2 regions of the Leclercia sp. LSNIH3 genome follow, and region 2 is predicted to be linked to the other one. Evidence: predicted binding sites of a transcription regulator. Region 2 holds the regulator's gene; the other holds the start of a gene.

Region 1 (3,414 bases), 1.5 Mb from region 2:
AGCGTTATCTCAACCGGCTGCGCTTAATCAAAGCGCGCCATCTGCTGCGCCATACTGACGAGAGCGTTACCGATATCGCCTATCGCTGCGGTTTTGGCGACAGTAACCACTTTTCGACCCTGTTTCGCCGGGAATTTGACTGGTCCCCGCGCGACATTCGCCAGGGCCGGGATGCGATGCTTCAGTAACGCGAGGAAAATCACCGTTTTACTGCCGCAAAGCGGGTAATAATGTCAGGTTATTCACCGTTGAGGTTGTGATGTGGCCGGACAGTTGATTCTTCGCAGAGCTGATTTTTTTGCCTCCACCGCGCAGGCCGTCGCGGTGGCGGACCGCTATCCGCAAAATGTCTTTGCCGAACATACTCACGATTTTGGCGAACTGGTGCTGGTGTGGCGCGGTAATGGCCTGCATGTCCTCAACGATCGCCCTTACCGCATCACCCGGGGCGACCTGTTTTACATCCGTGCGGAAGACAAACACTCCTACGCCTCGGTCAACGATCTGGTACTTCAGAACATCATCTACTGCCCCGACCGACTGAAGCTCAACGTCGACTGGGCGGCCAACATCCCTGGTTTCCTCAAAGCGGGCAACACCCCGCACTGGCGGCTGGGCAGCAACGGCATGACGCAGGTGCGCCCGGTGATTACGCAACTGGAGCAGGAGAGCCTGAAGACCGATCCCCACGCATTCGATATGGCCGAGCTGCTGTTTGCTCAGCTGACGATCATGCTCAAACGCTACCGTTACGCCCCGGATAATCCGGCCGCCAGCGAGCCGGAAGCGCTGCTGGATAAGCTGATCACCGCCCTGGCGGGCAGCCTGAACCGCAGCTTTGTGCTGGAAAAGTTTTGCGAGCAGGAGCAGTGCAGCGAGCGTGCCCTGCGCCAGCAGTTCCGCACCCAGACCGGCATGACGGTAAACCACTACCTGCGCCAACTGCGGATCTGCCATGCGCAGTATCTACTGCAACATACCGAGTTGCTGGTCAGCGAAGTCGCCATGCAGTGCGGCTTTGAGGACAGTAACTACTTTTCGGTGGTGTTTAACCGTGAAGTGGGGATGACCCCGGTTCAGTGGCGACACCGCAGCCATAACGCCGCGTAATAGATTGTTTGCTCCCCCCTGCGCATCACCGCACGCCCCGCCAGATCAGTCACATAACGAAAAGTTATAACCTTATTAAAACTACGGCATTGATAAACATTTTCAATATCATTTAATTAACTATAATGAACCAACTGCTTACGCGGCATTAACACGTTTGCCGCCCGACAATAATGGAGATGATTATGAGCTATACCCTGCCATCCCTGCCGTACGCTTACGACGCCCTTGAGCCGCATTTCGACAAGCAGACGATGGAGATCCATCACACCAAACACCACCAGACGTACGTTAACAACGCCAATGCGGCGCTGGAAAGCCTGCCAGAATTCGCTAGCCTGCCTGCTGAAGAGCTGATCACCAAACTGGATCAACTGCCAGCTGACAAGAAAACCGTTCTGCGTAACAACGCTGGCGGCCACGCTAACCACAGCTTCTTCTGGAAAGGCCTGAAAACCGGCACCACCCTGCAGGGCGACCTGAAAGCCGCTATCGAGCGCGACTTCGGCTCCGTTGATAACTTCAAAGCTGAGTTTGAAAAAGCCGCTGCTACCCGTTTCGGCTCTGGCTGGGCGTGGCTGGTACTGAAAGGCGACAAACTGGCTGTGGTTTCCACTGCTAACCAGGACTCCCCGCTGATGGGTGAAGCTATCTCTGGCGCATCCGGTTTCCCAATCGTGGGCCTGGACGTGTGGGAACACGCTTACTACCTGAAATTCCAGAACCGTCGCCCGGACTACATCAAAGCCTTCTGGGACGTGGTGAACTGGGACGAAGCAGCAGCACGTTTCGCCGCTAAAAAATAAGGTTGCAAAGCCGTCTGTGAGAAGCGAGTCTGATGACTCGCTTTTTTTATACCCACAATCTGCGTAAGGAGCCGCGATGAATTATCCCGTTAACGTATTTATCGGAAAAATAAAGGATTATGAAGGCAGCCGCCCGAGCGCGATTGCTAAACTGCAGGTTGACGGCGAACTCTCCCTCACCGAAAAAGGGCTGGTGGGCGATGAGCAGGCGGAAAAGAAAATCCACGGCGGGCCGGATCGGGCGCTGTGCCACTATCCGCGCGAGCACTATGCATTCTGGGCCAGCGAATACCCTGACCAGGCCGGGCTTTTTGTCGCCCCGGCATATGGCGAAAACCTGTCAACCGAAGGGCTGACCGAGAAGAACGTCTTTATCGGGGATATCTTTCGCTGGGGCGAGGCCCTGATCCAGGTCACTCAGCCGCGGTCTCCCTGCTTCAAGCTCAACTTCCACTTCGGTATCAGCGATATCGCTACGCAGATGCAAAATGCCGGGAAAACCGGCTGGCTGTATCGGGTGATTTTGGCAGGGAAGGTCGAAACGGATGCGCCGCTGACGCTGGTCTCTCGCCTGAGCGATGTGTCGGTGTATGACGCCTGTGCAATCGCCTGGCATATGCCGTTTGATGATGAGCAATATCACCGTCTGCTGTCGGCGGCGGGGTTATCCACCAGCTGGACCAGAACCATGCAGAAGCGGCGACTTAGCAACAAGATCGAAGATAATTCGCGGAGATTGTGGGGGAAGTAAGCCGGGTAAGACGGAGTCTCCACCCGGCTTTTTGCCTCTGCGCCTGTTACTGCCCGGTAGCGCTGCGCTTACCGGGCTTGCAACATAGAGTCAGCGTAAAACTAAGAACGCTTGTGCAACGGTAGCCAGAGCGTTAATCGCAAGCCGCCCAGTGGGCTGTCATCGGCTTTCACCCAGCCACGGTGCTGCTGCATCGCGGTTTCGACAATCGCCAGACCCAGCCCGGTGCCGCCGGATTCACGGTCACGCGCCTCGTCGGTACGGTAGAACGGACGGAAAATCTGCTCGCGATCTTCCGGGCTGACGCCAGGGCCATCGTCATCAACGTTGATGGTGATGCCGTCTTTGTCCACCGAGAACGCCACCTCGATTTTGGTATGCGAATAGCGCAGGGCGTTACGTACGATATTCTCCAGCGCGCTTTCCAGCGTGTTGGGGTTACCGTACAGCGGCCATGGGCCTGGCGGGAAGTTGACGGTGAAGGATTTCCCCATCTGCTCCGCTTCGAATGCCGCGTTATCCAGCACCTCATGCCACAGGTGATTGGCTTTCACCGTCTCGCTGACCAGCGCGTTTTTCTGCTGATTGCGGGACATGACCAACAGGTCATTGATCATGCTGTCCAGACGATGCGCTTCGGTTTCGATACGCTCCAGCTCTTTGCTCTCTCCGCTACGGCGGCGCAGCAGGGCGGTGCCCAGTTGCAGACGCGTCAGCGGGGTGCGCAGCTCATGGGAAATATCAGAG
Region 2 (3,414 bases):
ATGCCGCCGATATGTTTGGTCTTGATCTGGCAGCCTTTACTGCCATCGAAATGGCCGAAAATGGCGACAGCGGCCACCCGAACGAAATTGCCTTCTCTTCCAGCAACAAAGCCTATAAAGAGGACTGGTCCGGTGATAAGAGCGGGATCAGCCTGTACAAAGCGGCTGCAAAATTTAAATACGGTCCGGTCTGGGCGCGTGGTGGCTGGCTGCAGCCAACCGGTCAAACTTTGTTAGCACCGCACTGGAGCTTTATGCCGGGTACCTATCAGGGGGCCGAAGCCGGGGCAAAATTTGACTACGGCGATAGCGGTGAGTTGAGTTTCTCTTACATGTGGACCAACGAGTATAAAGCGCCGTGGCATCTCGAGATGGACAAGTTTTATCAGAATGACCGCAAAACCCGCGTCGATTATCTCCACTCCTTTGGTGCGAAGTACGATTTCAAAAATGACCTGATTCTGGAAGCCGCTTTTGGCCAGGCTGAAGGTTTTATCGATCAGTACTTTGCTAAAGCCAGCTACAAGCTCGATATCGTGGGCGGCCCGCTCTCTACCACCTATCAGTTTTACGGCACGCGTGATAAAGCCGACAGCGGCACCGTGAATGATATTTATGACGGTACGGCATGGCTGCAGGCGCTCACCCTGGGCTACAAAGTTGGCCAGGTGGATTTACGTCTGGAAGGGACTTACGTCAAGGCCGAAGGGCAGCAGGGGTACTTCCTGCAACGTATGACCCCAACTTACGCCTCCTCCAACGGTCGTCTGGACGTATGGTGGGATAACCGCTCTGACTTTAACGCCAACGGTGAAAAAGCGGTCTTCTTTGGTGCCATGTATGACCTGAGCAACTGGAACCTGGCGGGCTGGAGCGTTGGTGCGTCTTATGTCTACGCCTGGGATGCGAAACCGGCAGACTGGTTAATCAACAGCGCCGGTCAGCGTGAGGATATCGCCTCTAACAAGATCAAAGAATCGGCCTATAGCCTGGATGCGAGCTACACCCTGCAGGACGGCCGCGCGAAAGGAACCATGTTCAAACTGCACTTCACACAGTATGACAACCACTCCGATATCCCAAGCTACGGCGGCGGCTACGGCAATATCTTCCAGGATGAGCGTGACGTGAAGTTTATGGTTATCGCCCCGTTCACCATCTTCTGATGACAATCCGGGCGGGGACGATCCCCGCCTGACTGGAGAGCGTTATGCTGAAAAAAATCGTAGTGGTTGCGGTGCTGGCATCAGGACTGGCCGCCTGCGCGCAGCCCCAGACCCAGAAAGAAGATACCCGGCTGAAAGAGGCCTACAGCGCCTGCATCAATACCGCTGAAGGTTCGCCAGAGAAGATCGAAGCCTGCCAAAGCGTGCTCGACGTGCTGCGTAAGGAGAAGGCGCACGAGCAGTTCGCAACTCAGGAGACCATCAGGGTGGCGGATTACCAGGCCTGTATCCAGGCGCGGAAAACGGGTAACGATCAGGAAGTCACTAAAAGCTGCGATAAGATTTGGCAGGAGATCCGCACTAACAACGCGAAGTAATCTGCTGTTTGCCACGCCCGGTGGCGCTACGTTTACACAGCCTGAAAGGGGAAATCCCCTCAGGTACGGTAAGCGCAGCGCCACCGGGCTTTTTGCATGATGACAGGCAAAAAAAAGCCAACCGTCAGGTTGGCTCAGAGTCGATGCAAAGATTACTTGGTGTCGTGCGCGTGGTCATCTTCGCGGCAGTCGCCTTCGGCACAGTGGCCATACAGGTACAGACTGTGGTTGGTCAGACGAATGCCATGACGTGCGGCAATTTCGCGCTGGCGTAATTCGATGGAATCATCGCTGAATTCGATCACTTTGCCGCAGTCGAGGCAAATCAGGTGATCGTGGTGATGCTGCTGCGTCAGTTCAAACACGGATTTACCGCCTTCGAAATTATGACGCGTAACGATGCCTGCATCGTCGAACTGGTTCAGTACACGGTAAACGGTAGCCAGACCAATCTCTTCGCCCATGTCGATCAGACGCTTGTATAAGTCTTCCGCACTGACATGATGGTTATCCGGACCCTGAAGCACTTCCAGGATTTTTAACCGTGGAAGCGTGACTTTCAGTCCGGCCTTCTTTAATGCGGTGTTGTTGTCAGTCATGCGGAATCTGTCCTGTTGCTAAACGATTCACTTCTAAAGAAGAAGTGACAGAAAATGCACCTGGGATAATGCGTCTCATTATAGAACTGCCATGACCTAATGAAAACTGCAAGTCTCAAGTAAAGTATGCTTATAAAAACGTGGTACCGCCAACAAAGTTGTTACAAGGTTCCGCGTTTACTCCTGGATCATTGTACAGGTATGGCAGCAAAAGTTAAAAATTTGTAGCAATTATTTTGATTGGTTTTGCCTATTGATGCGGCGCAACTGTAACGTTGCACCGCGATATCATCAGGCATTCAGAATGGCGTCGAGATGCAGCTCTTCGCGAATTTGTTTAACCCATTTGTCCACGCGCTCAGCGGTCAGCTCCGGCTGGCGATCTTCATCGATGGCGAGACCAACAAAGTTGTTATCATCGGCAAGGCCTTTAGAGGCTTCGAAGTGGTAACCGGCAGTTGGCCAGTGACCAACAATCACTGCGCCGCGTGGCTCAATGATGTCGCGGATGGTGCCGAGGGCATCGCAGAAGTACTCTGCGTAGTCTTCCTGATCGCCACAGCCGAACAGGGCGACCAGTTTGCCGTTGAAGTCGATCTCTTCCAGAGACGGGAAGAAATCGTCCCAGTCACACTGCGCTTCACCGTAATACCAGGTCGGGATGCCCAGCAGCAGAATATCGTAACCTTCGATATCTTCTTTGCTGCTTTTCGCAATGTCATGCACATCGGCAACGTCTTTACCTAACTGTTTTTGAATGTTTTTTGCGATATTTTCGGTGTTACCCGTGTCGCTGCCGAAAAAAATGCCGATGATTGCCATGAGTAAAATAACCTCTTGATACTTAATGGTATGGTGGCGCAATTTAGCCACGGATAAGGGCAATCATAGCAGAACAGAGAAGCCTGCGGAAACTGCTATCACGCAGGACTGCACTCTGTGCTACATGAAAACAACAAGAAGGGGAGTTTTCTGACTTACGCTTTGCCGTGCCATTTCTCGAGCTGAGAAATCAGCATCTCTTCGATAAGCTCACTGCGGCTGATCTCACGGGCGTTCGCCAGCTCATTCAGCGCATCGACGGCTTCAGCATTCAGTTTCAGCTCGACGCGTTTGAGCCCACGACTTTTATCGCGTTTAAGCTGATTGCGCTTATTGATGCGCAGCTGTTCATCACGCGAAAGCGGATTGGTTTTCGGTCGTCCCGGGCGACGCTCATTCGCGAACAGATCTAATGTCGTGCGGTCCGTGTGTTCTTTGGCCATGATTTTG

The links. Region 2 encodes Fur, which represses iron uptake genes when iron is present. Its sites were predicted from a motif close to ATAATAATGAGAACNACTATCAA; they were not measured.
Region 1: the regulator Fur is predicted to act here: its motif matches at 1,200-1,222, upstream of sodA (superoxide dismutase [Mn]).

Annotation. Positions count from the first base shown of each region.
Region 1 is NZ_CP026387.1:2,530,363-2,533,776, forward strand. Features, by position in the region: gene rhaS (HTH-type transcriptional activator RhaS) at 1-188, shown strand, start outside; gene rhaR (HTH-type transcriptional activator RhaR) at 262-1,110, shown strand; gene sodA (superoxide dismutase [Mn]) at 1,296-1,916, shown strand; gene yiiM (6-hydroxyaminopurine reductase) at 1,993-2,667, shown strand; gene cpxA (envelope stress sensor histidine kinase CpxA) at 2,769-3,414, opposite strand, start outside.
Region 2 is NZ_CP026387.1:1,073,058-1,076,471, reverse strand. Features, by position in the region: gene chiP (chitoporin ChiP) at 1-1,166, shown strand, start outside; gene chiQ (ChiQ/YbfN family lipoprotein) at 1,214-1,543, shown strand; gene fur (ferric iron uptake transcriptional regulator) at 1,696-2,142, opposite strand; gene fldA (flavodoxin FldA) at 2,434-2,964, opposite strand; gene ybfE (LexA regulated protein) at 3,120-3,407, opposite strand.